DNA from 2 places in the Rhodococcus sp. GQ147 genome. Region 1 is predicted to be linked to the other one. Evidence: riboswitches for the same ligand, from Rfam matches in the RefSeq annotation. Region 1 holds a riboswitch; the other holds the start of a gene.
What was found. Region 1 has a riboswitch for cyclic di-AMP ahead of AC6CID_RS05875 (transglycosylase family protein). Riboswitches for the same ligand answer to the same signal wherever they lie in the genome.
Positions count from the first base shown of each region.

Region 2: it holds a riboswitch for cyclic di-AMP, as region 1 does, so the genes downstream of both, AC6CID_RS06715 (C40 family peptidase) here and AC6CID_RS05875 (transglycosylase family protein) in region 1, are expected to answer to the same signal.

Region 1 is NZ_JCAXDU010000003.1:288,996-304,282, reverse strand. It holds gene AC6CID_RS05935 (Rv0880 family HTH-type transcriptional regulator) at 72-503, opposite strand; gene AC6CID_RS05930 (NCS2 family permease) at 548-2,017, opposite strand; gene AC6CID_RS05925 (DUF2530 domain-containing protein) at 2,098-2,349, shown strand; gene AC6CID_RS05920 (phosphatase PAP2 family protein) at 2,389-2,928, opposite strand; gene AC6CID_RS05915 (sacsin N-terminal ATP-binding-like domain-containing protein) at 2,925-5,735, opposite strand; gene AC6CID_RS05910 (DUF3027 domain-containing protein) at 5,737-6,648, opposite strand; gene AC6CID_RS05905 (glutaminyl-peptide cyclotransferase) at 6,784-7,599, shown strand; gene AC6CID_RS05900 (MFS transporter) at 7,691-9,367, shown strand; gene AC6CID_RS05895 (DUF2771 domain-containing protein) at 9,369-9,857, shown strand; gene AC6CID_RS05890 (cold-shock protein) at 9,926-10,333, opposite strand; gene AC6CID_RS05885 (hypothetical protein) at 10,528-10,770, shown strand; gene AC6CID_RS05880 (YccF domain-containing protein) at 10,767-11,159, shown strand; cyclic di-AMP (ydaO/yuaA leader) riboswitch at 11,481-11,621, shown strand; gene AC6CID_RS05875 (transglycosylase family protein) at 11,632-12,213, shown strand; gene AC6CID_RS05870 (hypothetical protein) at 12,373-12,561, opposite strand; gene AC6CID_RS05865 (helicase-associated domain-containing protein) at 12,621-14,900, shown strand; gene AC6CID_RS05860 (LLM class flavin-dependent oxidoreductase) at 14,971-15,287, opposite strand, start outside.
Region 2 is NZ_JCAXDU010000004.1:153,356-168,642, reverse strand. It holds gene AC6CID_RS06770 (cytochrome c oxidase subunit 4) at 1-248, shown strand, start outside; gene AC6CID_RS06765 (MerR family transcriptional regulator) at 345-1,355, opposite strand; gene AC6CID_RS06760 (HEAT repeat domain-containing protein) at 1,360-2,043, opposite strand; gene qcrB (cytochrome bc1 complex cytochrome b subunit) at 2,206-3,867, opposite strand; gene qcrA (cytochrome bc1 complex Rieske iron-sulfur subunit) at 3,864-4,991, opposite strand; gene qcrC (cytochrome bc1 complex diheme cytochrome c subunit) at 4,988-5,824, opposite strand; gene ctaE (aa3-type cytochrome oxidase subunit III) at 5,925-6,539, opposite strand; gene AC6CID_RS06735 (hypothetical protein) at 6,714-7,169, shown strand; gene trpD (anthranilate phosphoribosyltransferase) at 7,233-8,312, shown strand; gene AC6CID_RS06725 (Lrp/AsnC family transcriptional regulator) at 8,396-8,671, opposite strand; gene AC6CID_RS06720 (DEDD exonuclease domain-containing protein) at 8,704-10,452, opposite strand; cyclic di-AMP (ydaO/yuaA leader) riboswitch at 10,890-11,054, shown strand; gene AC6CID_RS06715 (C40 family peptidase) at 11,070-11,651, shown strand; gene AC6CID_RS06710 (C40 family peptidase) at 11,950-12,993, shown strand; gene AC6CID_RS06705 (hypothetical protein) at 13,070-14,410, shown strand; gene AC6CID_RS06700 (glycosyltransferase family 4 protein) at 14,500-15,287, shown strand, end outside.

The DNA of each region.
Region 1 (15,287 bases):
GTCGTCACGACCGCGGTGCGGTCGGTCGTCATCGACCGCGGTGCGGTCAGTCGTCATCGACCGCGGTGCGGTCAGTCGTCTTCAGCGACGAGCGCCGTGAGGATTCCGACGGCGTCGCGCAATGTGGCGAGCGAGTCGGGATCGAGTTTGTCGAGCCGTTCGGTCAGCCACACTTCGCGTGCCTGCGCCTCGTCGGCGAGCAATTCCCTCCCGGCTTCGGACAGCGTCACGATGATCTGTCGTCCGTCCGTCGGGTGCGGCGTCCGCTCGACGAGACCGAGTTCGTGCAGAGACGCGATGACCCTGGTCATCGAGGGTGGTTGGACGCGTTCGCGCGCTGCCAGTGCCCCCGGGGTCATCGCACCTTCCTGCGCGAGGGTGGCCATTGCCGAGATCTGGGTCAGAGAAACTCGGGAATCGGTGCGTCTCCCCCGCAGATGACGCGTCAGACGCACAACGGCGAGTGAGAGGTCACCGGCGAGTGCGCGTGTATCCGAGATCATGGCGTGCAGAATACGTCACATCGCCCGAAACACGCGTCGGCTGCCTAGGTGAGCAGTTCCGTGAGCGGATCGACCGAGAAGTACAGGGCGAACAGCACTGCGACGATCCACATCAGCGGATGGATGGTGCGGATTTTGCCGCTCGCGGCGTGCAGGATCACCCAGGTGATGAAGCCGACGCCGATGCCGTTGGCGATCGAGTAGGTGAACGGCATGACCATGATGGTCAGGAAGGCCGGCAGCGCCACAGCGAACACCGAGAAGTCGATGTCGCGGACCTGGCCGATCATCAGGGCACCGACCACGACGAGAGCCGGAGCGGCCGCTTCGATCGGGACCACCTCGTACAGCGGGGTCAGGAACATCGCGAGCAGGAACATCACACCGGTGACCACGTTGGCCAGGCCCGTGCGGGCTCCTTCCGCGATACCCGAGGCCGATTCGACGAACACCGTGTTCGACGAGGCGGAAGCGCCACCACCGACGATGGCGCCGGTGCCCTCGACGACGAGGGCCTTGCCGATGCCGGGCAGGGTGCCGTTCTTGTCGGCCAGGCCGGCTTCCTTGCCGAGGCCGGTCATGGTGCCCATGGCGTCGAAGAAGTTCGCGAGGACGAGCGTGAACACGAGCAGGGTCGCGGCGATCACGCCGATGCGGGTGAACGCGCCAAACAGGTCGACGTTGCCGACGAGGCTCAGGTTCGGGATGCCGAAGAAGGAGTCGGGGGCGTCGGGGGTGCTGAGGTTCCAGCCCTTGGGGTTGGTGCCCAGCGACGGGCCGACGTCGGCGATGGCCTCGATGATCATCGACAGGATCGTCGTGGCGACGATGCCGATCAGCAGTCCGCCGCGCACCTTGCGTGCGACGAGCACACCCATGAGCAGCACACCGACGACGAAGACGAAGGTCGGCCACGACGCGATGGAGCCGTCGATGCCCAGGCCGACAGGGACGGTGGTGCCGGCGGCGTCGGGGATGCGGCGGACGAAGCCGGCGTCGACGAGGCCGATCATGGCGATGAAGGCGCCGATACCGGCAGCGATGGCGGCCTTGAGTTCTGCCGGGATCGCGTTGAAGACCGCGGTGCGGAAACCGGTCAGGGCCAGCACGACGATGATGATGCCGTCTATGACCACCAGGCCCATCGCTTCGGGCCAGGTGACCTGCGGCGCGATGGTCACCGCCAGCAGGCTGTTGATGCCGAGGCCGGCGGCGATGGCGAACGGATAGTTGGCGACCACACCGAAGACGATGCTCATGAAGCCGGCGACCAGCGCGGTGACGGCGGCGACCTGGTTGATGGGCAGGATGTTGCCCATCACGTCGATCTTCGCGCTCGCGTCCTCGGCGGAGAAGCTACCGAGGATCAGCGGGTTGAGGACCACGATGTACGACATCGCGAAGAACGTGACGATGCCGCCACGCACCTCTCGGGACACGGTGGAACCGCGTTCGGTGATCTTGAAATAGGTGTCCAGGAAGGACGTTCGCTTGGAGTCGGTGCCTACGGCCATGTCCACAAATCCGCTCGTCGAGTACGGGGCGTCGCAACGGGAACCGATTATTGCAGCGCGAAGGAACTAATCTGCAAACCGTGGAACCCGCCCAGCTCGTCGCAGCCCGCATCCGACGCCTCGCCGACCCTCGCCCCGCGCTTGCCGTGGGAACCGGTCTGTGGGTGGTGGCAACCGTCGTCGTGGCGGTGGTGGGCGGCGAACTCCGGGACGATGTGCTTCCGGTCTGCGTGGCGGGAATCGTGGTGGGGCTGCTGGGAACTGCGCTCTTCCTGTTGCAGCGTCGCGCCGCCCGACGCGGTGACCGGGGTGCCCAGGCGGGGCTGGACTGACCCTCGCCCACGGCCGTCCGCGACAAGGCCACAGCGGTGTCAGCGACGGATCCGCACCCGAGTGATCAACCACACCCACAGCAGGGCCCATGTGATCCCGAAGATCCAGCCTGCGACGACATCGGTGAACCAGTGCGCCGCGAGGTAGACGCGAGAGAGCCCGATCACGAGGGTGTAACCGGCGAGCGCGATCGTCGCGGCGGTCCGGCGGCGATCGCCGCGCGGCCACGTGCGCACGACGACCGCGACGAGCACCGTGGCCAGAACTGCGCTGGTCATCGCGTGTCCGGACGGGAACGACTCGGTGCGCAGGGCCAGGAGCCGTTCGGGTTCCGGTGGCCGGACACGGCCGAACAGATTTTTGAGCAACACCATCAACGGCCAGCCCGTGAGGACCGCTCCGGCGACGAGGACGGCGTCGGACAGACGATCGGCCCGCACCAGCAGCAGCGTCGTCGCCGCGGCGATCAGGCTCGTCGCGACTCCCCCGCCCGTGTGGGTGAGTGCGGTCACCGCGGTGGTCAGCCACGGCTCGCGGAGCGACACCATCCAGTCGAGCACCGCGGCATCGAGCGTCACGGTTCAGTTCTCACGTCCGGAGCCGTGAGCGCGGTGAGTGCCGCGCCCAGGCCGATCGGTGTGCTGTGGACGGTGCCGGCCGCGTCGACCCACCACGGGACCTCGACCTCCCCGGTCAGGGCTCCGGAGCAGCGGAGGACGAGTCGGTCGTGCAGCGCGAGTACGCCGCGCGGAAGCGGCACCCCGGCGACGATTCCGGCCAGGACCGCGGCCGGTTCGCGCTCCCACGTCGAACTCCTCCCCTGCTCGACGGGTTCGGCGTCGACCACCGCGGACGCCACGGCGATGTCGAGCACGTCCGCGAGCGCGTGGGCGGTTCCCCTGCCGCCGGTGACGAGGCGGGCGTGCGGGATCGCGGCCGCGAACCACGGGCGGTCGGGTACGAGAGCGTCGGCTGCGTCGACGACGACACCCGACAGGCTGCGCACCCCGTCGGGCAGAGTGACCGACTCGGGATCGAGACCACCCGACGAGAACGCCGCGGCGAACGCGTCGTGCGCGGCGACGATCGCGGCCGGCCCCGGCGACCTGCTGTCGTCCGCGAGCCGGTCGAGCAGTGTCTGTGCCAGTTCGATGTCGTCGATCCGCGTTCCGGCGAGGGCGCTGCGGAAGGCCGATGCGTCGGGGTGGGTACAGGGATCGAGCAGACCTTCGAAGAGGGTGTCGTCGGCGAACCGGTAGTGGCCCAGAGGCCGGCCGTCGAGCGACGCGCGGGTGCGCAGATACCACGCCGTATATCCGGCGGGGTCGGCGATCGCTTCGGCCGTCGCGGGCTCGGCGGCCAGCAGGGTCAATGCCCGCGACCAGCGGCGATCGTCGACGAGATCGAGGTCGCGCACCGCGACGAGCACCTCGGGATCGTCGTCGAGCCGCTCCCACCACAGGTGTTCGTCGGGCAGATCGTGGTCGGGGCCGGTCGGCAGTTCCGCACGCAGGACCGTGAATCCCCAGCCCACACCGATCGCCCGCAGGGCGTCGGCCCCGTACCGGTCGACGACGGACGGGTCGACGGTGCCGAAGGGCGCGTCCTCGACGAGTACTTCTGCGAGCGGTGCACCGGGAAGCAGGAGTTCGTCGGCGGGGACGAGGTCGCCGTGGGTGTCGGGCAGCAGCAGTGCCCCGAGTTCGCGGGGCACGGCCGCGGGCGACACGAGCGGCACCAGTCGCAGCACGACGTCGGCGAGCTCACCGGCCGGGAGGTCGCCCTCCGGGTGGAGGTCGTCGGGATCGGTGTCCTCGACGGCCGCGACGAGCGCCGGGTCGGCGAGCAGGTCCTCGACCGTCACGGTGCCGGCTCCGAGCCGGGCGAGCAGCGGATGCGCGGCGTCGGGATGGACGAGACGCACCCAGGGCATGGACACCGGGCCGATATCCTGCAGTTGCGTTGCGAGAACGGCCGTACGCGGGCCGGTCACGGTCCGTCCGTCCGACAGCGGAACCGGCAGCGACGCGAGTTCCTCGGCCGCGACCGCGTCGACGACGAGCGGAGTGAGCGCCTCGTACAGGCGGTTCCACCACTTCGGATCGCGTTCGTGCCCGGAGAGCAGTTCGGCCAGTCGCGCGAGACCGAGCCGGTGCACGCCGACGGCGGACAGCGCGGACGCATGTCGCGGCCCGCACAACTCGGGGATCACGAGCCCCGGGACCACCTCGCCGAGGACGTCGGCGAGGTCGTCGGTGAGACCGGGAAGTGCGACGGCCCGGTCGGGCACCAGATCGGCGCTGCGGTCGGCGGCGGGAAGCCACGCGCCGGCAGCCAACTCGTCGAGGATCGCCTCGCGGATGCGTTCGTCGACCTCGCTGCGCGCGAAACCCGGCAGGGGCACGAGGTCGAGTCGCTGCTCGGCGGGCAGAGCCGCGACGAACCGCGCGTATCCGCGGGCGACGTTCTCGACGTGGGCTCCGGGAAGCACGCGCCTCCGGTCGGGTTGCATGGCGACGTCGGCGACGACGATCGCGGGAAGTGACAGCTCCTCGTCGGAGCGGGTGGGGGCACGCAGGACATCGCTGCGGACCGGGTCGACCCGCCCGTCGACGACGGGCACCAGCCATCGCGCCGACGCTCCGGTGAACTCCCACCAGGTGCGATCGCCGATCCGCACCTCCCACAGGCCGCTGTCGAGTTCGCGCCGGTGACGGGTGAATTCGTCGTCGGCGACGAGGACGGTGTGCAAGCCCGGGAGTTCGAGCAGGATGTCGTGGGCCTCGGATCGGAAGGCGTCGAGCAGTGCGACCGGGTCCACGCCGGGGCGCAGGGTCAGCACGACCTCGGTGTCGCTGCCGGTCGCCGGCGGGGCCTCCGTCGGCCACACGAGGCGCAGCGCCGGGACACCCGACTCCGGCTCGGGCAGGTTCCGCTCGGCCAGCACCGCGCGGGTGCGCTCGGCCGAGAAGTGGAGCGAACCGGTGCGCGAACGCACCTCGATGTCGTCGGAGACCGACAGCACCGCCGTGAAGCCGACACCGAACCGCCCTACGGTGGATCCGGCGCCGGTCTTGTTCGACGAGCGCAGTGCGGTCAGCGCGTGGACACCGCCCTCGTGGAGCGGCTCACCGATGTTCGCGACGTGGAGACGGCCGTCGGCGAACCAGACACGCAGCTCACCCGGTACATCGGCACGCGCGGCGGCGTCGGCGGCGTTCTGGGCGAGCTCGGTCAACACGCGGTCGCGGTAACCCGCGCGGACATGATCGGCCTCGGTCGCCGCGTCCTCGCGCAGACGGGTGGGCGACGACGACCAGGCCGCGAGGATCCCTTCGCGTAACGCCGCGATCCCGAACGGATCCGCGGGGTCCGGCCGGGTCACGTCAGTCGGTCTGTTCCGACTCGGACGGGGACGGCTCGGACGACTCGGGGGCAGACGACTCGGGGGCGAGCTCGTCCGTGGAATCGGTCGGCGTGGACTCGGTGCTCACGACCTCGGTACTCACGACCTCGGTGCTCACGACCTCCGTGGTCGCGGACTCCGCAGGCGCCGAGCCGGCCGGTCCGACCTCGACGACCTCCACTGCCGAATCGTCGAACGCCTCGTAGATCGGCGAACCGGCGCCGGTGGGCAGGGTCGTGTCAGAATGCGCGCCACATCCGTACTCGGCGTGCACGACGTGACCGTCGGCGGCGAACTCGTTGCCGCAGACGCCGAAGGCCGCACGCAGCGATCCGGCGAGCGGAAGATAGAAACCACACAGGCGGCACGAGGACGGAGCGGCCTTCGCCATCTCCGAGTCGGGACCGTATTCGCTGTCGAACCAGCGCTGTGCTGCCTCGAGGCGACCTTCCAGACTCATGACCTGCTTGCGGCCCAGCCCGATCTCGAGGGCGGTCTCATCGACCTCGGGGTCGCCGGACAGCATGTAGCCGGGAACCAGGCGCACGTCGTCGGGAGCGGGAGCCAGCAGGTCGCCGGGACCCAGATCGCCGGGACGGATCCGCTCGCTCCACGGCACCCACGCGGGGGCGACGAGCGCGTCGGGACCGGGCAGGAGCACGAGTTCGCTCACAGTCACCCGATCCGAATCCGGGGCGGCGGCCACGACGACGGCCCACTGCCAACCGCGGTAACCCGGCAGCTCCGAGGCGAAACGATGGGTGGCCGAGCACTCGTCCTCGCGCGTCACGCCCAGATAGGCGCCGACTCCACCGTCTCCGAGTTCGTCGAGTGCGGCCCGAGCGAGGTCGACGGCGTCGGCGAGCACGGAACGCACCGCCGGATCGACCACGGGGTTCGTTCCTCGGGAAGTGGAAGCAGAGGCAACACTCACGACCCCCATTCTGCCTGACCTGTCTGCTCCGGCGCCTGCGGGTCGCGGAAGGTCGTACAGGCACCGCTCACACGCGAGGTGCAGGATGGGCGCGTGCCCCGTCTTCTCCTCTCGGCCGCGGTCGCGACGGTCGTCTGCGTCACCACCGCCGGATGCGGCGACGATCTCGTCGCCGAACCCGGTCCACCCGCCACCGAACTCGGTGTGGAAGTCGTCGCCACGCACCCCCACGATCCGGAGGCGTTCACCCAGGGCCTCGAGATCGACGAGGGCGAACTGCTCGAAGGCACCGGCCGGGCCGGGCGCTCGTGGGTGTCGGCCCGAGAGGTCGACCTCGACGGCGGGACCGTCACCCTCGCCGAGACCGAGCGCACCCGCGAACCCGTCCTCGACGACCTCTTCGGTGAGGGCATCACCGTGGTCGGCGACGAGGTGTGGCAGCTGACCTGGAAGGACGGCACGGCCGTCCTCCGCGATCGCGACACCCTGCTCGAGAAGCGCCGGGTCGACTACGACGGCGAGGGCTGGGGGCTGTGCGCGCAACCCGGCCGTCTGGTGATGAGCGACGGCTCGGCCGAGCTGATCTTCCGCGACCCCGTCACCTTCGACGAACTCGGGCGCGTCACCGTGCACCGGGACGGACGTGCCGTGTCGAAGCTCAACGAACTCGAGTGCGCCGAGGACGGCAGGGTCTGGGCGAACGTGTGGCAGACGGACGAGATCGTGCTGATCGATCCGGCCTCGGGCCGTGTGGAGGCCCGGGTCGACGCGGCTCCGCTGCGTGATCGGCTGCCCGCGGGAGCCGATGTGGACGTCCTCAACGGCATCGCACGGATCCCCGGGACCGATCGGTTCCTGGTGACGGGCAAGTACTGGCCGACGCTGTTCGAAGTGCGTTTCGTGGAGTGATCCGGGTGGCATACCGATCGCGGCACGCGTCACTCGGGCCACGTGCCGCCCTTGTGTTACAGCCGCTATCGCGTGGGGAAGAATCGAAGACGTGACCGAACCGGACGAGCGACCCGCCCCCGAGGGAGCGGACGGCCGTGTCCCGGGTTCGCAGCATCCGGGGTACAGCAACTATCCGCCTCCGCGCCGCGTCTCGGGCCGTCGCACTCCCCTGCCGCCCCTGCATCCCGTCGACCATCCGCGCCGACCGCCGGGTGCGTCGGCGGCCGGTCGGGCGGAGTCCTCGTCCGAGACCGACTCACCGCGCGCTCCGCGCATGCCGCGGAAACTGACGGTGACGCGGGTCGCGGCCCTGCGCAGCCGCGAACTCACCTCGAAGGGCATCGCGACCTTCCGCCGAGCGGCCACGGCCGACGGCGCCGACAAGTCGGGCCTGACGGCGCTCACCTACGCGACGATGGCGAACTTCGCCTCCGACGCGGCCATCGCCGTCGCGCTCGCGAACACCCTGTTCTTCTCGGCGGCCACCGGTGAGGACAGGACGAAGGTCGCGCTGTATCTGCTCATCACGATCGCGCCGTTCGCGATCATCGCCCCGCTCATCGGGCCGCTGCTCGACAGGTTGCAGCACGGTCGTCGCGTCGCGCTGGCGACGTCCTTCGCGCTGCGCACGGTGCTCGCGGTAGTGCTGGTGTTCAACTTCGACAGCTGGCTGTTGTATCCGGCGGCGCTCGGCATGATGGTGCTGAGCAAATCGTTCGCGGTGCTCAAATCCGCGGTGACACCCAGAGTCCTGCCACCGGAGATCGATCTGGTGCGGGTGAACTCCCGGTTGACGGTCTTCGGCCTGGTCGGCGGCACGATCGGTGCCGGCGCGATCGCGGCGGCCGCGGCATGGGCATTCGGTTCGTCGGGCGCACTGTGGCTGTGCGCCGGGATTACCGCATTCGGCGCCTATCTGAGCATGCGTATCCCCGCCTGGGTCGAGGTCACCGAGGGTGAGGTGCCGGCGACGCTGTCGTACCACCGCTCCGACGCGCGCACCGAGGTGCTGAACGCCGACACCGTGACCGAGGTGATCGTCACCAAGTCCGGGAAACGGAAGCAGCCGCTGGGACGGGCGGTGGTGACCGGACTGTGGGGCAACGGCACGATCCGCATCCTCACCGGCTTCCTGACCTTGTTCATGGCGTTCGTCGCGAAGAACACCACCGGACAGGATCCGCTCATGCAGGCCGCGATGCTCGGTGGTATCGGTGCCGCCGCCGCGGTCGGCAACTTCGCGGGCAACGCGACCGGAGCGCGACTCGCGCTCGGACGGCCCGCTCTCATCGTCGTGCGGTGCACCGCCGCGGTCGTCGTCGTGTCCGCCGTCGTCGCTGCGACCGGCAACGTCCTGGCCGCCGCGCTGGCGGCGCTCGTGGCGGCGTGCGCCAGCGCGCTGGCCAAGGTCTCGCTCGACGCATCGCTCCAGCAGGACCTTCCCGAGGAGTCCATCGCGTCCGGATTCGGCAGGTCCGAGACGGTTCTCCAGCTCAGCTGGGTGTTCGGCGGAGCGATGGGTGTGCTGTTGCCGACCGAACTGTGGCTCGGGTTCGCTGTGGTCTCCGTCGTGCTGGTTCTCGGATTCGCGCAGACGGTGCTGACATACCGTGGGGGGACATTGCTGCCGGGATTCGGCGGCCGTCGACCCGAACGCGTCTCCACCGAGACGGCTGCCGGGCGGAGGCGCGCCGGTGGATCCCCTACCGAAGATTGGAACAGTTGAGTTGCAGGCCCGGACGAAGAAGACTCTCGCGCTGCTGCTGGTGGCCCTGGTGGTCGTGGTAGCGGGAGTCGCCGCCACGGTGTGGAAACTGGTCGATTCGGCCGAGCCCACGCTCCCCACCATCACCGCGTACGCACGGGGAAAGACCGTGACGGTCGATCCCGCGCAGCACTGCAATCTCTATCTCGAGGACTGCGTGGAGAACCCGATCGGTCAGCTCGACGTGCCGGCCGGCTACCCGCTGCAGCTGTCGCTTCCGAACGAGATCGCCGATGCTCCGTGGCGCATCCTCACCGTCTACGGCGACACGCAGACCGGGCAGACCTACATCGACGGCGCGATGTTCGAGGCCGGTGCACGCCGCACCCTCACCGTGGAGAGCTCCCCGGAGCTGCAGTTGCTCGGAGTGGAGATCCAGCTGCCGTCGGCCGTCGTCGACGAGGCCGGTGAACCGATCGCGCACGCCGTGTGGGCCGTCAAGACGTTCTGAGTCCCGACCCCGCATACGACGACGGGCCGTCCTCGCACACGGCGAGGACGGCCCGTCGTGGTTCGTCCCTAGTGATCGAGCTCGCGCGCGATCGCCCGCATGACCTCGGAGATGCGCTGCCCGGTCTTGCGGTCGGGGTAACGCCCGCGCCGCAGATCGGGCTGGACCGCTGCTTCGAGCAGCTTGATCATGTCCTCGACCATGCCGTGCAGTTCGTCCGGCGCGCGGCGCTTCTGCTGGGCGGGAGCCTCGCGGCGACCCTGCCGCAACGTGGGCTGCTCGAGGAGCTCGACCTTCAGCGCCTGCGGACCCCGGCGGCCCACCGCCATACCGAACTCGACGCGCTGACCGGGCTTGAGCGCTTCCACTCCCTCCGGCAGTGCCGAGGCGCGGACGTAGACGTCCTCACCCTCGTCCTGGGACAGGAAGCCGAAGCCCTTCTCGACGTCGTACCACTTCACCTTGCCGGTCGGCACCGCGCTCACCTGCTCCTCGACAGCTGTGCCCCACAGCGGGGCAACCCGTTTACCATGCAAAACAACGCGCCCCGACTCGGTCGAGCGGGACGCGTAGACACCTGTCAGTGTACCCGCAGAGGTGGGTCCGCCCCCGAATCGTCTTCCCGCTCCCGGACGTCACCGTCCGTCCTTGCGGCGACTACCGTGGTCACGTGGGTACTTCATCTTCGGATTCGTCTGCCGCCCCGCGTAACGGCCTCCTGAAGGCCGCGATCGCCTGCTTCGTCGTCGGTGTGGTGGCGGTCGTCGCCATCTTCCTCATTCCGGCGGTCACCGACGGCACGCCCGGACTCGCGCTGTATCTGTTGACCCTCGCATGGCCGTTGGGTTTCGCCCTCGCCATCGCCTTCGCGCTGCGCTCGGGCCGGCGCGCTCGGAACGGAGACCGGACATGAGGATCCTGCTCAACATCATCTGGTTGATCTTCGGCGGGCTGTGGCTCGCGCTCGGCTACTTCGCGGCAGGTCTGATCTGCTGCATCCTCATCATCACCATCCCGTTCGGCATCGCGTCGTTCCGGATCGGTATCTACGCGCTCTCGCCGTTCGGCAAGACGACGGTCGACAAGCCGACGGCCGGCACCATGTCGCTGATCGGCAACGTCATCTGGATCCTGGTGGCCGGTATCTGGCTGGCCCTCGGCCACATCGCCACCGCGCTCGCCATGGCCGTCACGATCATCGGCATCCCGCTCGCCGTCGCCAACCTGAAGATGATCCCGATCTCCCTGATGCCCCTGGGGAAGGAGATCGTTCATGTGGATGCCCGCCCGAGTTACATGTGATCTTTCTCACATAACGAGCCGATAACGAGCAGGACTCGAAACGAAATTTCGGGCACCCGGACCCCACTACCTGGGACTTCATTCCCTGGTCCGCGCCACACACGTCTGTCGCCACACGAATCGGCGCGTTATCAATTGGTGACACTTCGCCCTCGGAACCGTTACCGTCATGTCCGGTCGAACCGCCTGGCTCGACCGGTCCGGAACCGCCGCGCCAAATTCCTGTCCCGTGGTTCCGGAAGTCCCGACGAACGATCCACAGGGGACAGGAAACGGGGGACCCACCGGTCTCCCAGGAACCGATCGGCCCACAGCCGGACGGTGTCCAGGAGGCCCGGGCCGACGCAAGCGCGACGGTCCTCGGGGTGAAGCCGAAGGCGCTCCCAACGGAGCGACACGGCCGGGCGACCTCTTCAGCCCGAACCCGACAGCTGACCTCGTAGGTGCGTACGGAGAGGAACACGGAACCGACATGAGCGGACGCCATCGCAAGCCCACCAATACCGGTCGTACCGTCGCGAAGTTCGCGCTGACGGGCGCAGTCCTCGGCGTCACGGGTGTCGCGTTCAGCGGCACGGCCGCTGCCGCCCCCGACTCCGACTGGGACCGCCTCGCACAGTGCGAGTCCGGCGGCAACTGGGGAATCAACACCGGCAACGGCTACCACGGTGGCCTGCAGTTCTCGCCGAGCACCTGGAACGCCTACGGCGGCCAGGAATACGCCGCCTCGGCCAGCCAGGCCAGCCGCGAGCAGCAGATCGCCGTCGCCGAGCGTGTCCTCGCCGGCCAGGGCTGGGGCGCATGGCCCTCCTGCTCGTCGAGCCTCGGCCTGTCGAGCGCGCCCACGCAGCGCTCCGTCGACGCAGCGCCCGCCGAGACCCCTGCGCCGGCCATCCAGAACGCTGTCCCGCAGCTTCCGGAGACCCCCGCTGTCCCCGCCGAGGTCCAGGGCGTCCTGGCCGGCTTCGAGCAGGGCGTCACCGCACTCCAGGACGCCGGTGTCGAGCTCGACCCGAACATCCTGGACGCCGTTCGCGCGGTGCTCCCGCAGTAACACCCCGAACATCCCTGAAGGGCCTCGCACCGTTCACGGTGCGAGGCCCTTCCGCATATGCGGACGACCTTCGTTCATCCCTCACACACGACGACGCCCGGCCCCCACGAAGGGACCGGGCGCCGTACGGAAGAGTCTGTTCGGTGATCCGCGATCGGATCAGCGGTTGATCACCGTCTTCGGATGCGTGTAGGGCAGGTCCTCGACCGGCAACGGGAACACGGTGTCCTCACCGTACGGGGAGAGCGGACCGGAACGCGTGGACGACAGTTCGGTGACAGCGTGCTCACCGTCGGCCAGCTCGGGCCATCCGTGGTCGACGTAATGCTTTTTCGAAGAGGTAGCCATGCGCTCATTTTGGCAGGTGAGTTCGGGGCCTGCTACCGCAGGTCTCTAATCTGGAGGGGATGTCCCCGACCACGCCCGCTCCCGACACCGCCTCGGACTCCCTCGCCCGCTGGCTGGCAGGTCGACGCGACACGGATCTGGCCGCCACGCTGCGCGCCCGTCCGGATCTCGTAGTGCCGCCACCGGCGAGCATGAACGTGCTCGCGAGCCGGGCTCAGCAACGCGCCTCGGTGTTCCGTGCGGCCGACGAACTCGACACCGCCGCCTTCGGGATCATCGAGGTGCTGGCCCGTCTCGGAGCGGTGGACACCCCCGTCTCCCGCGCCGCCGTGCTCGACGAGGTCTCCGGCCGCATCAGCGCGAGGAATCTCGACCGGATCCTGTCCACCCTGCGCTCGCTGCTGCTCGTGTGGGGGTCCACCGACGAACTGCGTCTCGTCGCCGCCGCCGTGGACGCCGTTCCGTGGCGCGTCGGACGCACCGGCGACGTCACCGGACCGTCCCGGCAGGAGCTCGACGACCTCCTCGCGGCTCTTCCGCCCGAGCAGCGCAGCATCCTCGACACCCTGTCGCGTACGTCCCCGATCGGTCGGACCCGCGACGCCGCACCGGACACCCCCGCCGACCGGCCCGTGCAGAAACTGCTCGCCGCCGGACTGCTCTTCCGCATCGACGACGAGACCGTCGAACTCCCCCACCGGGTGGGCCAGGCACTGCGCGACGACGCTCCCTTCGATCCGGCGGCGCTCGCTCCCCCGCGCGCACCGAAACCCACCCGATCGACCGCCGACGTCAATGCGACCGCCGGCGGCGCCGCCCTCGAACTGCTGCGGCACTGCGAAGACGTTCTCGACACCCTCGGTGCGCAAGCCGCCCCCGTCCTCAAGGCCGGTGGGCTCGGTGTCCGCGAACTGCATCGCATCGGGAAGGCGGTCGGACTCGACGACGACGAGACGGCGCTCGTCGTCGAGGTCCTCGCGGGTGCCGGTCTGATCGCGCGGGGCCTCCCCGATCCGCCGACACCGGGGGACGACGATCACTGGGCACCGACCACCGCCACCGACGCGTGGCTCGCGTCCTCCCCCGCCTACCGCTGGGCCGTGCTCGCCGGTGCCTGGCTCGATCTGCCGCGCCGGCCCTGGCTGATCGGCCGGCGCGACCAGAACGACAAGCCGGTCGCCGCGCTGTCCGACGAGGTGAAGTCCCCTACTGCCGCCCGCGACCGACGGTTGCTGCTCGACGCCCTCTCCGACGTGCCGGCGGCGGGCACGGACGTCGCCGACCTGCGTACCGCTGCGGCGTGGCGTCGTCCTCGCTGGGCGAGTCGCTTCGACACGACGAGCGTCGTGGAGACCGTGCGCGAGGCGACGACACTCGGTCTCGTCGCGCACGGCATGCTCGCGTCGCCGGGCAAGGCGCTGCTGCACGGCGGCGACGCCGAGGCCGAGATGGCAGCGGTGCTCCCCGAACCCGTCGACTACGTGCTCGTCCAGGCCGACCTCACGGTCGTCGCCCCCGGACCGCTCGTCCCCGAACTCGGCGAGCGGATCGCGCTCGTCGCCGACGTCGAATCGGCCGGTGCCGCGACCGTCTACCGGATCGGCGAGAGCAGTATCCGGCGCGCGCTCGACGCCGGGCTCGGCGCGAGCGACCTGCACGGCCTGTTCGCGACGCATTCGCGCACCCCGGTGCCGCAGTCGCTCACCTACCTGATCGACGACGTCGCGCGTCGCCACGGACGCCTGCGGGCCGGTGTGGCGACGTCCTTCGTCCGCGCCGACGATCCGGCCCTGCTCACCGAGGTACTGTCCGCCCCGGTCGCCGCCACGCTCGCCCTGCGCGCGGTCGCCCCGACCGTCGCGATCTCGCAGGCGCCTCTTGCCGAGGTGCTCACCGAGCTGCGCGCCGCTGGTTTCGCTCCCGCCGGGGAGGACGCATCGGGAGCGATCGTGGATCTACGGCCCCGGGGTGCCCGCGTCGCGATGCCGCGTGCCCGGGCCCGCTATGCCGGGCCCACCGCGCCGAGCGACGAGCAGCTCGACACCCTCGTGCGCACGCTGCGCGCCGGCGACCGTGCGGAGTCCGCGACACCGACGGCCTCGGCACGTGGTGACGGCAGCCGGTCCGGCGGTGCGGCGACGCTCGCGCTGCTGCAGCTGGCCGTGCACGGCAAGCGCAGCGTCACCCTCGGCTACGTCGACGCTCAGGGTGTGGCGACGCGCCGCATCGTCGACCCGGTGTCGGTGGGCGGCGGGCAGGTGCAGGCCTTCGACCCGGCGACCGGCTCGGTGCGCAGCTTCGTCCTGCACCGCGTTACGTCGGTGGCGCTGGTCGACTGACGACGGACCCGGGTGCGGTTGATCGAGCATCGCCTGGAACCGCCCACCACCGGCCCTTGGGCGGAGAGGCTCAGCGCTGCGTCGCGAACCCCACGAACGCCCCGCCGACGGTGAACTGGTTCTCCGGCCGTGGGAGCCCGTAGTGCCCACGCAGGGTGGATTCGGTGTACTCGGTGCGGAACAGACCGCGCTCCTGCAGGATCGGCACCACACCGTCGACGAACTTCTCGAGCCCCGACGGCAGCACGGCGGGCATGATGTTGAAGCCGTCGGCCGCGCCGCTGTGGAACCAGTGCTCGATCGTGTCGGCCACCTGCTCGGCCGTGCCCGCGAAGGTTCGATGGCCGCGACCGCCGCCGAGTCGTTCGATGAGCTGCCGCACCGTGA
Region 2 (15,287 bases), on a different contig from region 1:
TCGTTGCTCGTCGTCTCGACACCCGTCCCGAGGACTACGAGGACGCCGAGATCAGCGACGGTGCGGGCGACCTCGGTTTCTTCAGTGCGGGTAGCTATTGGCCGATCCTGCTCGCCGGCGCAGCAGCGTTCGCCGCCATCGCACTGGCCTTCTACCAGCCGTGGATGATCGTCCTCGCGGTCGCGCTCATCATCGCGGCAGCAGCCGGCCTGGTGTTCGAGTACCACATCGGACCCGAGAAGCACTGAGCCGGTACCCTCGACCACACGGGCGCCGCACCTTCGGGTGCGGCGCCTGCGTCGTTTCCGTCGTCGTTTCCGTCGTCGTTCTCGAGGTTCAGTTCTTCAGGGAGGCCGACGCGTGGTGAGGACGACCCTCGCGGTCGCTGCGACCGTACGATTCGGATCGTCGGTCAGAGCCTCGAGCGCGTCGTCGGCGGCCGACCCGGGGATCTCCGCGAGTGCCTGCGTGAGACGTAGCCGGGCACCGGCATCGTCCGAGCCGCCGAGCGCGTGCTGCAGCAACCGCACGATCTCGGCGGACGACAGCGGCCGATCTGCGAGCAGGCCGAGTACCTCGGCGGCCTCGACGTCCGACCGGCCCTCCACGATCATCTCTACGAGCACGGGGACGGCCACGTCCACCCCTCGCGCCCCGAGCGTCAGAGCCGCCGTGGAACGTGCTTTGGGATCGGTGTCGTCGAGGGCCCCCTCCAGGAGCCTCGTCGATTCGGGCACACGGAGTTCCGCGAGTGTCGCGATCGCCCGTCGCCGCACCGGCACCTCGTCGGAGTGAAGGCCCTCCGCGAGTGCCGGCAGCGCAGCGTCGAATGCCTCCGCTGCTCGGGCGAGCGACCAGCGCAGCGCGCCGGCGACGAACGGATCCTCCTCTGACAGCGCCGCCCGGACCAGCGCTGCGACCGGCAGCGTCGTGTCCTCGTCCTGGGACAGGATCGCCTGCTGGCGGCGGGAGCCGGAATCGGATTCGAACGCGCGCAACAGCGCGACGAGGCGCAGGACGTCGTCCCAGCCGCTGGGGGAGGCCGAGTCGACGCCTTCGAGACGAGCGAGGAGTTCGGTCTCGGCGGCGATCCGTTCGCGCGTGTGCCGGATCAGCTCCTGCACCAGATCCGCCGGAGCGAAATCCGGTTCCCCCAGCGCACGTCCGACCTCGTTCAGCGACAGGCCGAGACTCCGGAGACTCTCCACGTGGAAAAGCCTCCTGAGGTCGTCCTCGGTGTACTCGCGGTAGCCGCCCGAGGTACGGCCAGTCGGCGTCACCAGCCCCAGGCGGTCGTAGTGCCGCAGCATGCGGCTGCTGACACCGGAGCGCCGCGAGACCTCACCGATCAGCACCGGCTCACTCCCGGATACCGTCGGCGCCGAGTGCGGCGACGCGTTTCGCCGACTCCACAGAGAGGACGAACGCGCTGTCGGGGTCGACGCGGATCCGTTCGGTGGCCTCCGCGTGAGCGCGGACGTGCGGGTCGGGGCTGTTCATCGCCGTGTCCAGGACCGGCGCCGCGGCCTCGTCGAGTGCCGCGAGAGCGCGACCGAGGCTCAGTTGTAGGTCGCGGTCGCCGCGGCCCAGTTCGGCGCCGAGAGCCGCAGCGAGGCCGCTTTCCGAGCCCGGTGGCACGAGAGCGACCGCCGCGCGCCACGCGCTGCGTGCCACCTCGTCGTGCTCGTCGTGGAGCATCCCCGAAACCTTCGGCCATGCGACGGGATCGCCGATCTTCGACAACGTGTGCAGGGCCTGACTGCGTGCCTGTGAGACATCCGAACCGAGCTCGGCGAGCAGACGCGGCACGGTCACCCCGGCCGGCAGACGGCACAGCGCCCAGGTCAGCATGTCGCGGACGAAGAAGTCCGGCTCCACCGCGCACCGGTCGACGAGAGCGGTCACCGTTCCGGGATCGGGTGCGGTACCCGACTCGAGTGCGGCGCGCAGACGCACGGAGGCGTCGTCGGCGGACAGGGCCTCGACGAGGCGGGTGGACAGGGCCTCGACGAGGCGGGTGGACGGGTCCTGATGTGTGCGCATGGGAGGCACCTCCTTCACGACCCATTCGAGCGCTTGTCACAGTGTCAAGGTCAAGACGTACGCTCCGGACGATATCCGGTGGGGGATGGGAGAACCCCCGAACGACGAACGGGGCCCCGGACCGTGATGGTCCGGGGCCCCGTTACGAGCCGCTGATGCGGATCAGTGCTGCGACTTGTCGGGCAGCTGGGCTGCGCCGTCTCCGTTGCCGTGGACGCGCTCCTGGTACTCGCGGAGCGTGTTCCGCAGCTCGAGCTCGGCCTCGTGGTGGGCGGCCTCGAGAGCGGCGGCCTCGTCGGCCGGGTCCGGGCTCCACCAGCTGCCGGAGCCGGGCTTGCCGGCGGTGCCGAGCTTGTTCATCCGCTTCGGAACCGGGGCGGCCTGGTACTCCAGCGGGATCGGGTGGCCGTGCTCGTCCACCGGGCCGAGCGGCTGGTGGATTTCGATGTACTCGCCGGTCGGCAGGCGACGGACGATGCCCGTCTCGATGCCGTGCTCGAGCACCTGACGGTCGCTGCGCTGCAGACCCAGGCAGAACCGGTACGCGATGTAGTAGGCGAGCGGCGGGAGCAGGACGAGACCGATGCGGCCCATCCAGGTCGTCGCGTTGATCGAGATGTCGAACTTGTACGCGATGATGTCGTTGACACACATGATCGTGGCGACGGCGTAGAACGCCAGGGCCATGAACCCGATGCCGGTGCGGACCGGCACGTCGCGCGGACGCTGCAGCAGGTTGTGGTGTGCGTCGTCCTTCGTGAACTTCTTCTCGATCCACGGGTAGACCGTGAGCACGACGAACACCAGGCCCATGATCAGCGCGATCCAGAACGGCTGCGGGATCGTGTACCGGCCGAACAGGTACAGCTCCCAGGCGGGCCAGATACGGGCCATGCCGTCCGTCCACATCATGTAGATGTCGGGCTGCGAGCCGGCGGACACCTGCGACGGGTTGTACGGGCCGATGTTCCAGACCGGGTTGATCTGCAGCAGGCCGGACATCAGGGCGAGCACCGCGAAGGTCATCGCGAAGAAAGCACCCGACTTGACGGCGAAGACCGGGAGGATACGAACGCCGACGACGTTCTGCTCCGTGCGGCCGGGGCCGGGGAACTGCGTGTGCTTCTGGTACCAGACCAGCGCGAGGTGCGCGGCGATCAGGGCCAGGATGATGCCCGGGACGAGCAGCACGTGCAGGACGTAGAAGCGCGGGATGATCAGCTCACCCGGGAAGTCGCCACCGAAGATCGCCCAGTGCATCCACGAACCGATGATCGGGATCGAGAGCGTGATGCCCGAGAACGCGGCGCGGAGGCCGGTGCCCGAGAGCAGGTCGTCGGGGAGGGAGTAACCGAAGAAGCCTTCGAACATCGCCAGGATGAGCAGCAGCGAGCCGATCACCCAGTTGGCCTCACGCGGACGCCGGAACGCACCGGTGAAGAACACGCGCAGCAGGTGGACGACGATCGACGCTGCGAACATCAGTGCTGCCCAGTGGTGGATCTGTCGCACGAACAGACCACCGCGGACCTCGAAGGAGAGGTTCAGGGTCGTCTCGTAGGCGCGGGACATACCCACACCGCGCAGCGGCGTGTAGACGCCCTCGTAGATGACGTGCGCCATCGAGGGGTCGAAGAACAGGGTGAGGAAGATACCCGAGATCAACAGGATGACGAAGCTGTAGAGCGCGATCTCACCCAGGAGGAAGGACCAGTGGGTGGGGAACACCTTGTTGATCTGGCGGCGGATGCCCGCGGACAGGTGGTAGCGAGAATCGAGATTCTCGCCGATCTGTGCGGCGCGGGACGGGGTTGCAGTACTCACGGGCGACGCTCCCAGAATGCCGGGCCGAGTGCCTCGATGAAGTCACCGTTGGCGACCAGGAAGCCCTCTTCGTTCACTGTAATCGGAAGCTGCGGCAGTGCGCGAGCAGCGGGACCGAAAATCGGCTTGCCGTACTCCAGCGCATCGAACTGCGACTGGTGGCACGGGCACAGGATGCGGTGCGTCTGCTGCTCGTAGAGCGAGGTCGGGCAGCCGAGGTGCGTGCAGATCTTCGAGTACGCGAAGTAGTCGCCGTAGTTGAAGCTCTCCTGGCCCTTGCGCTTGACGACACGCTCGGTGTCCTCGGTGCGCAGGCGGATGAGCATGACGGCGTTGCGGATGCCGCGCAGGCTCTGCAGCAGAGCGTGGTCGTCACCGCGATCGGACTCGCGGAACGGGAACACCGTCTCCATACCGCCGGCGTCGAGGTCCTCCGGGCGCACCAGGACGATGTCCTGGGGGCGGCCGGTGTCGCGACGCAGGTAGATGGTCTCGCCGGGGTAGCGCGGAGTCCAGCCCGACACCCACAGCGACGACTGGTCACCCTCGGCCCACGGATTCTTGATCAGGCCGCCGAGCGGCATGATCAGACCGAGGCCGAGCGCGCCACCACCGAAGATCGCGGTGCGCTTGATCAGCTTACGGCGCGGCAGGGTGGACGTCTCGAGCGAGTCGGAGAGCTCGGCGACGATCGTCTTGCGATCGACCTCGGGCGAGCCGCCGTCGTGCCGATCCTGGATCGACACCTCCTCGGGGATGAACTTCTTGGTGAACTGCACCGCGCCCACGCCGATGCCGAGGATGGACAGACCCAGGGTCAGTCCGAGCATCGGGGTGTAGAGGCTGTACCAGCCGTAGTTCTCGTCGCCGATGCCCTGGTACTCCCATGGCCAGAACAGGTAGATCGCGATGAACGCGACACCCGCGATGCCCGCGAGGGCGAACCAGAAAGCGACGTTGCGCTCGGCCCGCTTCTCGGCACGCGTGCCTTCGACGGGCCAGCGATCCTTGCGGAACGCGACGTCGACGCCGTCGAGGTTCGTGCCGAGCGTGACGAGATCGTCCCGGCTCATCCGGTCGAGATCTTCGACCGTGTGCTTGTTCGGCGTTTCGCCGCCACTCATGACCTTGCTCCGATCCACAGTGCAGCGCCGACGACGGCGACCATGCCGACGACCCACATGGTCGGCCCTTCGGCACCGGGGCCGAAGCCGCCGAGCCCGTAGCCACCCGGGTCTCTCGTCTCACTGGCGGACTTGATGTACGCGATGATGTCCTTCTTCTCCTCGACCGTCAGCTGACGATCGGAGAACTTCGGCATGTTCTGGGGGCCGGTGAGCATCGCGGTGTAGATCTGCTGCTCGTTGGCCGGATCCAGGTTCGGTGCGAACTTGCCGGACGAGAGCGCGCCGCCGCGTCCGGTGAAGTTGTGGCAGGACGCGCAGTTCTGGCGGAAGAGCTCCGAACCGCGTCCGATGTCGTTGCCGCGCAGTGACGACTGGGCGATCTCGCCGTTCTCGTCGCGGATGACCGTCGGGCCTCCACCGTTGGCCTGGATGTACGCGCCGAGCGCGTCGGTCTGCGCAGCGTCGAACTTCGGGTCCTTGCGGAGGGCCTGGGCCTCGTTGCGCATCATCGGCATGCGGCCCGAGGAGACCTGGAAGTAGACGGCGGCCTCGCCGACACCGATGAGGCTGGGACCGCGGTCCTGGACGCCCTGAAGATTGACACCGTGGCAGGTCACGCAGGAGGTCTCGTAGAGCTGCTGACCCTCGCGGATCAGAGCGCTCTGGTCGTCCTGCGCTGTAGCCACCTGCGGGGCAGGTGTCAGCGCGGAGGCGATGAAGCCTGCGCTGAGGAGACCGAGCGCAAGGACCAACGCTCCGGTGACGCGCCGGCGCATCTTGCGCTGGCGGCGGGACTTCGCAGCATCGGCTGCAGAGGATCGACCGGGCATGTCACCCTCGGAGGCGAGAGGTGGGGATGAACTCATCTGTATCCCTTTTTTTATGTCGGGACGGACTGGACGTCAGGGGGCTGCCTGGGCGTTCAGCTGGCTAACGGATGAAATAAATCGTGGCAAACAGCGCGATCCAAACGATGTCGACGAAGTGCCAGTAATACGAAACGACGATGGCCGCAGTGGCCTGTGCAGGCGTGAACTTGCTGACCTTCGTGCGGAACAGCAGGAACACGAATGCGATGAGGCCGCCGATGACGTGCAGGCCGTGGAAACCGGTGGTCATGTAGAACACCGAGCCGTACACGCTGCCGGGGATGGTCGTGCCGTCCTTCACCAGGGTGATGTACTCGTAGCCCTGACCGAGCACGAAGAAGGTGCCCATGCCGAGGGTGATGATGTACCACCGTCGCAGGCCGAAGACGTCGCCGCGCTCGGCGGCGAAGACGCCCAGCTGGCAGGTGAAGGAAGAAGCGATCAGCACCATGGTGATCGGTACCGCCAACCACAGGTTCAAGTGGGTGGGCGGGGGCGGCCACATGCCCTCCGGGGCCTGTGCCCGTGCCACGAAGTACATGGCGAAGAGCCCTGCGAAAAACATGAGCTCACTGGACAACCACACGATGGTGCCGACGCTGACCAGGTTGGGCCGGTTCAACGAGTGCACGCGCTGTGTGATTGCAGATCCTGAAGTCCCTACTGCGCTCGTCACGCTGGCTAGTATGACCCGTCGTAGTACGTCTTGGGCAATCGGGGCCGAAATCGGCGCGTCCGTGCAGGTCCCGGACCTGTATTTCTCCAGGTGGGCACTCGGTGGCGGGTGCTCGGAGGGGTGCCACACGGGACATTTCGGAGGGTCGCGGAGGTCACGTGCGATCGTGGTGACATGAGTACCGGAAAGGGTGTTCGGGGGTGGCTGCGGTCCCTGATCGGTCGGCGCAGCGAACCGCTCGACGCGAACCGGCCCGACCTGGTCGTGGTCGTCTCGTCCTTCGACGACGCGGAGGCGTGTTCGACGGCGCTCGAGCGTGCCGCCGAGGCGACACCTGTGTGGCAGGCCGAGGACGAGGCGGTTCTGCGGCACCACCTCGCCCTGCCCGCCGACGGGGTGGACCGGGCGGCGGAACTGGCCGGGCAGGACGGCTACGTCGTGGCCGGGACCGGCGACGGGAACGTCCCAGCGGCGGCCGTCGCGGGCGCCTCGGTGATCCTGCAGCGCGTGCAGGTCCTCGATGCACTGCACTGTGCGCAGGAGAAGTCGCGCATGGCCTCGCTCGCCCAGCGGCTCGGTGGAACGGCCCTGGGATGGGACGCTCTGCAACCGCAGGATTCCGCTGGCTAAGCTGACCGGTCGGAGGGCACGCCGGTGCCCGGTGAGGAGCGAGATGCGGCGAGGGCAGGTGCGATGAACGCGACGCGAGACGCGGACGAGGTGACGCAGAACTGGCCCTCCGTCCTGGGAGTGCTCACGGCCGGGCAGAACCTGTCCGCCGCGGAGGCGCGATGGGCGATGAGCGAGATCTTCTCCGACAACGCCACTCCCGCTCAGATCGCGGCCTTCGGTGTCGCTCTGAAGATGAAGGGCGAGACACCCGAGGAGGTGCGGGCACTCGCCGACACGATGCTCGACTACGCCCGGTTGGTCCCGGTCGACGGTGACGTGGTCGACGTCGTGGGCACCGGTGGCGACCGGGCGAACACCGTCAACATCTCCACGATGGCCTCGCTGGTCGTCGCCGCAGCGGGTATCCGCGTGGTCAAACACGGCAACCGCGCCGCCTCGTCCAAGAGCGGCGGCGCCGACGTGCTCGAAGCGCTCGGAGTGCACATCGATCTCGGACCCGACGAGGTGGCCCGCTCGGTCGCTGAGGCCGGGATCGGATTCTGCTTCGCGCCGGTCTACCACCCGGCGCTGCGTTTCGCGGCCGCACCGCGCAAGCAGATCGGCATCCCGACGGTCTTCAACGTCCTCGGCCCGCTCACCAATCCGGCCCGCCCGAGCGCCGGCCTGATCGGGTGCGCCTTCGAACCGCTCGTCCCGACCGTCGCCGGTGTGCTCGCGCAGCGCGGCAATTCGGCGCTCGTCGTCCGAGGCGACGACGGTCTCGACGAACTGACCACCTCCACGACCTCGCGCGTGCACGTCGTCCACGGCGGCGAGGTCCGGGTCGTGACGCTCGATCCGCGCGATCTCGGTATCGAACGGGTTCCGCTCGAGGCACTCCGCGGAGGCGACGCCACGGAGAACGCGGCGATCGCGCGGGCGATGCTGGCGGGGGAGACAGGGCCGGTGCGCGATGCCGTGCTCCTCAACGCCGCCGGGGCAATCGCGGCTTTCCGGGGCGTCGACGGCGTTCTCGAGGATGCCCTCACGGCCGGGCTCGAGACGGCGGCAGAGGCGATCGACAGCGGCCGGGCCACGGCCGTCCTGGAGCAGTGGGCCGAGGTCACCACGCGGCTGGGTGCCGGTTCCGGACAGAAATGACCGGAGAAGAGTAAGGACACACGAACGACGGGCCCGCACTGCATCGGTGCGGGCCCGGCGGTCGTCGGTGGTGCTGCGGGGTGTCAGTTCCCGATCGAGAAGCCGGCCTCGACGTCGGCGCTCGAGTACGACTGGAATGCGATGTGGGTGACGGTCTTCGTCACGCCGTCGATCTTGTTGATGCCCCGGGTGACGACCTCCGCGATCTTCTCGTGGTCGCGGACCCGGACCACGGCCACGAGGTCGACGTCGCCTGCGCAGGAGTACACCGTGTCGACACCGTCGAGGTCGGCCACCGCTTGCGCGGTTTCGGGGATACGGTTCGCCTCGGCGTCGATCAGGACGATCGCGTTGATCATGTGGTCTCCTTCAACCTTCCTCGGGGATTGCATCAGCCTAAGCGGTGCGGGTCGTCGGCGGAGAGGAGCCTGCGGACCGCGCGGGCGTCGCGGGCGAGCTCGGCCCACGTGCTCCACCGGCCCGCACCCCGTGTCGGTTCGCACCAGCCCTCGCTCGCCCGGACGATGCGGATGCCCTCGCCGTCGAGCCAACGTGCGACCAGACCGATCTCCTCCGGGGACGCGCCCCGGAGCGGGCCGGGTGACGGCCGCACCGTCTCGGCCGCGGCGACGATCGCCTCGACGACGGGCATCGGGCGCACACCGCGCGGTGCCACTCCGGCGGACGCGAGACGACCGGCGCGCACGACGGCGAACTCCCACCCGCCCTCGGCCCGCGGTCGCGCGGCGACGAGTTCGTCGACGGCCGCCAGTGCCGCGAGGCGTTGCGTGCGCCGCAGCGCGACGAGGGCGGTGGCGAGGCGGTCGCGCAGGCGGGCGGCGTTCTCGAACAGCTGGTCGCGCACGAGGGCGTCGAGTCGCTGCTGCGCCGATTCGACGGCGTCGTCGGCGGTTCCGCGGACGACCGCGCGCGCACGCTCGACCTGGGCTGCGTAGGCGGAGGCGTCCTGGACCCCGAAGGCGGCTGCGGCGCAGCCCCCGACCGCGACGGGCGGGCAGCGGTCGCCGTGGCGGGCCGTACGGCCGATCCTGCGCGTGCACGTGCGCAGACCGCACATCTCCGCGAGCAGTGCCGCGACATCCGCGGCGTCGGCGCGCACCGAGAACGGGCCGACCGAGTCGGGTCCGGGGGTGCGGCTCACGGCGAGGCGCGGGAACGCCTCGTCGGTGAGGATGATCCACCAACCGCGCATCGGATATTTCGACCGGCGGTTGTAGGGAGGGGTGTGGGCCGCGATCAACCGGAGTTCGCGGACGCCGGCCTCGAGCCCGTGGGCGCATTCGACGTGATCGATGCGTGTAGTGAGCGCGACCATCTCGCGCAACCGCGGTCGCGTCTCGGAGCCCGTGAAATAGGTACGGACACGCCGGTGCAGGTCGACCGCCGTGCCGACGTACAGCACCTCGTCCGACGGGCCGCGGAACATGTAGACACCCGGTTTGCGCGGCAGATGCGCGGCGAGTGCGCGTTTGGCCCTCTGCTCGGCGGTGACCACCGGCATATAGTCGCGCAGTTCGGTGAGGCTGTGGACGCCCTGGTTGCCGACCCGTTCGATGAGGGCGTGCAGGACGTCCACGGTGGCGCGTGCGTCGTCCAGGGCGCGGTGGGTGGGCACGGTGGAGACCCGGAACAGTTCGGCCAGCGCGGACAGCTTCACCGACGGCGCTTCGTCGCGTCCGAGGACGCGGCGGGCCAGCTTGACGGTGCACAGCACCTGGAAGCGGGGCCACGCGAGTTCGCACTGCGCTGTGGCGGCCTCGAGGAAGCCGACGTCGAATCCGGCGTTGTGTGCGACGAGCACCGCTCCGGACGCGAATTCCAGGAAGGCGGGCAGCACCTCCTCGATCTTGGGGGCCGCGTAGACCATGGCGGTGGTGATGCCGGTGAGCTGCACGATGTACGGGGGGATGGGTCGTCCCGGATCGACGAGGGTCGCGAACTCGCCGAGCACCTCGCCCCCGCGGATCTTCACGGCGCCGATCTCTGTGATGGCGTCCTCGGCTGCCTTCCCGCCCGTCGTCTCGAGGTCGACGACGACGAAGGTGGTCTCGCGCAGGGGAGTGTCGAGCTCGTCGAAACCGAGTTGCACGCCGAGGGCGGATGGTTGCGGCGAGGTCATGCGGCAGAGCCTAGGAAGCGTCACCGACACGCCGTCGAGCGGGCTTCGGAGCGGGGGGAGACGAGGATCACACTGCGTTCTTTTCGGCTCGATGAAGGGTAAACGGAGGCCGGAGAACAGACCGATCGGCCTCCGGGAACGACAATCCGGCGAATCGGGCGCATCGCCTCGTCGACGGTCGATGAGTCAGCGTGCCCTGACCTGGTTCTTCCGGAAGGAACTCGGGTGAAACGGGCGCCGGGCCTCTCCCGAGCGGAGGCGCGCCGGACAGTGGCCGTTACCGCGCCGTTATCGGACCGTTGCCCCGCGACGGCATTCCTCCAGGGGTGGGCCGAGAAGGTCGGGTCGCACGGCAAGGCGGTCGACTTCACCGATGCCGTTTCGTAATCTTTTCGAGACCGAGCGGAGAGTTTCCGCCCCACCCCCGGGTCGGAGCCGCACGGTTACCGCCTAATCGCTTCTCCCGTCTGCGGGAGCGGTGAGCCGGGGACCCACACGTAGTACTCGGGGTGAATCCCCTCCGCTGCTCGCGGGGAGGGGTAGGGCTGATCTTCCGGCCCGAACCCGTCAGCTAACTCGGTCGGCGGGTGAACGGAAGAAACGGAGAACGTCCCCTCGTGGTTTCGAACAACAGCACGCGCATCGTCCGGCGCGCACTCGTCGCCGGTGCCATTGCTCTCGGAGCAGTCACCGTCTCGGCCGGCCCGGCGATGGCCGAGCCGATCAACATTCCCGGTGTCGGAACGTTCGACCTCCCGGCCGGTGTGACCGTGCCGCCGGAGATCGCCAACATCGTTCCGCCGGCCCCCGAGGCCGCCCCCGCGCCTCAGTCCGGTTCCTTCACCGCCCCCTTCAGCTCTGTCGGCCAGCGCGCTGCCGACGCCGCGCAGTCGAAGATCGGTGCCCCCTACGTCTACGGCGCTGCCGGCCCGAGCTCCTTCGACTGCTCGGGTCTCGTGCAGTGGGCCTACAAGCAGGCCGGTCTGAGCGTCCCGCGCACCAGCTACGAGCAGGCCTCCGCCGGTGCCCCGGTGGACGTCGCGGCTCTGCAGCCCGGGGACGTCGTGTCGTTCTACGGCGGCAGCCACACCGGCATCTACATCGGCGGCGGCAACATCGTGCACGCCTCCACCTCGAGCCAGCCGGTCAAGATCGCACCGCTGAACTCGATGCCCGTCGACGGCGCCCGTCGCTTCTGATCGGTCGGCGCCCGTCGCTTCTGATCGGTCGGCGCCCGTCGCTTCCGATCGGGCTGAGCACCCCCGCTCCAGCGCCGACGCACTGCCCGAGGAGGGTGGGTCCGGTACGTACCGGACCCACCCTCCTCGTGTGTCTGCACGTCCTTTCCGATGCAGGAACTGCTTGCACAAACGGCCGCTGCGCGGGAGGGCTACTCGCAGGTAGACACAAACCTATGCAATTCCGTAACCTGATCGAGACCTTTGGGAAAGGATGCGAGCCCACGTGGTTTCCGACAGGACGAAGCACCTCGTACGAGTGCAGGACAGGCGACGGACCGGCCGTCCGGCGCTCGTCGTAGCCCTCGTGATGATGGTCCTCGGTTTCACCCTGGCGCCGGCGACGGCGCAACCCGCAGGGGAGAGCCCGGCAGCACGCCTCGAGCACCTCGCGGATCTGTCGCGTCGCAGCGAACAGGCCACCGAGGCGTTGCACGCCGCCGGGGCCGATCTCGAAGCGAAGGTCGCTGCGCAGCACGAGGCCGAGGTGCGTGCCGGCCAGGCCGACGACGCGCTCGGCGCCGCTCGCGCCGAGATCGCCCGCTTCAAGCCCACCGTCGACAAGCTCGCGCGGGCCAACTACCGCGGTGCGCGCACCAACCGGCTGTTCGCCGTCATGGTGAGCGACTCGCCCCAGCAGGTGCTCGACCAGATGGTCCTGCTCGACGTCCTGGGCGAGCAGACCTCGCGTGAGGTCGAGGGCTTCCGGGCGGCCACCGCCGCTGCGGCCGAGGCGGCCGTCGCCGCGCAGCATGCCGCCGACGAGGCGCGTGCCGCCGCCGAGCAGGCCCAGACCCTCCGCGACGAACTCCAGCGGCGACAGGCCGAACTCGAGGAGCAGATCGAAGGGGTCCTGAACGCCTTCGAGGCGCTGAGCGACGCGGAGAAGGCAGAACTCGCCGGCACTCCCTTCCCTCCGGGCCTCGACGCCGAGAAGATCCTGCAGCACCTCGTCCCCGGCAGCAACGGCGCCGCGCTCCGCGCCGCCCTGTCGCGGATCGGCTCGCCGTACGTGTGGGGCGCGACCGGCCCCGACCAGTTCGACTGCTCGGGACTCATGGTGTGGGCGTACAACCAGGTCGGCAAATCACTGCCCCGGTCGAGTCAGGCCCAGGCGCAGGGCGGCATCCCCGTCTCCCGCGACAATCTGCAGCCCGGCGACCTCGTGATCTTCTACGACGACGCCTCCCACGTCGGCATGTACGTCGGCGATGGCAACATGGTGCACGCGTCGACCTTCGGTGTGCCGGTGAAGGTGCAGTCGATCGATCGCTTCCCGTTCCACAGCGCCCGGCGGTACTGACCGGGTAGAGGCGGGATCGCAGCCGGTGGGCGAGGGCGTACGGGACCACCCTCGGACACCGACCTAGACTGACGCGGTGCCCGCGCGATCGTCCTTCACCGCCGGTACCCGCAAGTGGGAACGTCTCGGCCTGGCCGGACTCGTGGTCGCGCTGGTCACGGCAGGACTGCTGCTGGCCGTCGACCCGGTGGACACCGACGACGCCGACAGTCGGGTACGGGCCGAACTGCAGGTCGTGCTCGACGACTGGGCGCACGCCGTCCGGACCGGCGACGACGGGTCCCTCGCGGAGTTGATCGACGACGCGTCTCCGGAACTCCTCGACGCCGAACGGGAGCGGATCGCGGCGATCTCCGCCGTTCCCCTCGCCGATCTCGGCTACGAACTCGCCTCCGAACCCGCGCTGCCCCTGCCGCCCGAGACGATCGCCCGGTTCGCGGCCGACGAGGTACGGGCGCACCGCGTCCACCTGCGGTACGCCGTGGACGGAATCGACGACATACCCACCCGGCGACCGGTGACCGTGCTGTTCGTCCACCGACCGCAGGGCTGGCGGATCGCCGACGACGCACCCGATCTCGCCGGGGCGCAGACCGTCACCTGGCGAGGGCCCTGGGACCACGGCAGCCTCCACCTCGCGACCGCGCAGACCGAGGGTGGTCGCTCGCTCGTGATCGGACACCCGGACAACGCCGCCTTCGTCGACGACCTGGCAGGCGAACTGCCGTCGGTGGTCGAGGCTGTCGACGACCTTTGGGGCGATTCCTGGCCGCGACGCGCACTGGTGGTCGTGACGTCCTCACACGAGGAGTTCTCGCACCTCGTCGGGCCACGACACGACGGCGACGACATCGCGGCCGTCGCGGTCTCCGACGATGTCGACCACGAGCGCGGGATCGCCACCGGGCAGCGCATCGTCTTCAACCCGGCCGCGAGCGACCGGCTGGACGACACCTCTCGCCGGATCGTGCTCGCGCACGAGACGGTGCACGTCGCCGCACGCGCCGGCACCGTGGACGGCTCCCCGATGTGGGTCCTCGAGGGCTTCGCCGACTACGTCGGCCACCGCACGGCCGCGGAGGGCCTCGCCACCGGGCCGGTCGACGTGCAGCGGATCGCGCCGACGCTGACCCGGCAGGTACGGGCGTCGGGTGCACCGACGTCGCTGCCCGCCGACGGCGACTTCATCGGCGACCGGTCGACGCTCGCCTACGAGAGCTCCTGGTCGATCGCCGCGTACACCGCGGACCAGTTCGGACACGACACGCTCGTCTCCCTCTACCGCGCCCTCGCCGCGGGTCCCGTCACCGACGAACACCTCGACGACGTGCTCACAGACCTGCTCGGCGTCGACACCGCCGGCTTCGTGGGCGGTTGGGGTCGCTGGCTCGGAGAGCGCATCCGCGACATCCGCTGACCGGGACGGTCCGGGCCGGGCCCATCGGCACCGTCCGGAGCTCGGGACCCGTCGGCGCCTTCCCGTCGCGCTGCTTCTACGGTGGTCCCATGTCGCGGACCCTGCTGGTGACGAACGATTTCCCGCCCCGACCGGGGGGCATCCAGTCCTATCTGCACGCCTTCGCGAACCAGCTGCCGTCCGACGACCTGGTCGTCTACGCGCCGCGGTGGCGCGGCGACAGCCATGTGAAGTTCGACGCACGAGTCCCCTTCGAGGTCGTCCGTCATCCCACGACACTGATGCTGCCGACACCCGACGTCGCGCGACGGGCCACGCGGCTGCTCACCGAACACGACTGCGACACCGTCTGGTTCGGAGCGGCTGCACCGTTGGCGCTGCTGGCGCCCGTGCTGCGCCGCGCCGGCGCTCATCGCATCGTCGCCAGCACCCACGGCCACGAGGTGGGATGGTCGATGCTTCCCGCCGCCCGGCAGGCGCTGCGGCGGATCGGCGAGCACACCGACACCGTCACCTACGTCAGTCGTTACACGAGGGGGCGGTTCGCCTCGGCATTCGGCCCCGAAGCGGGTCTCGAACACCTGCCGTCCGGGGTGGACACCGACGTCTTCCGGCCGGATCCGGCGGCCCGCGCCGAACTGCGGGCACGTTACGGTCTCGGCGACCGGCCCACCGTGCTGTGTCTGTCGCGCCTGGTGCCGCGCAAGGGACAGGACGTGCTCATCCGCGCGCTGCCCGCGATCCGGAAGCGGATCGACGGTGCCGTCCTCGTCATCGTCGGCGGCGGACCGTACGAGTCGCGCCTGCGGGAGCTCGCGCGCCGCACGGATGTCGAGGAGCACGTCGTATTCACCGGCACCGTGCCGTCGGCCGAGCT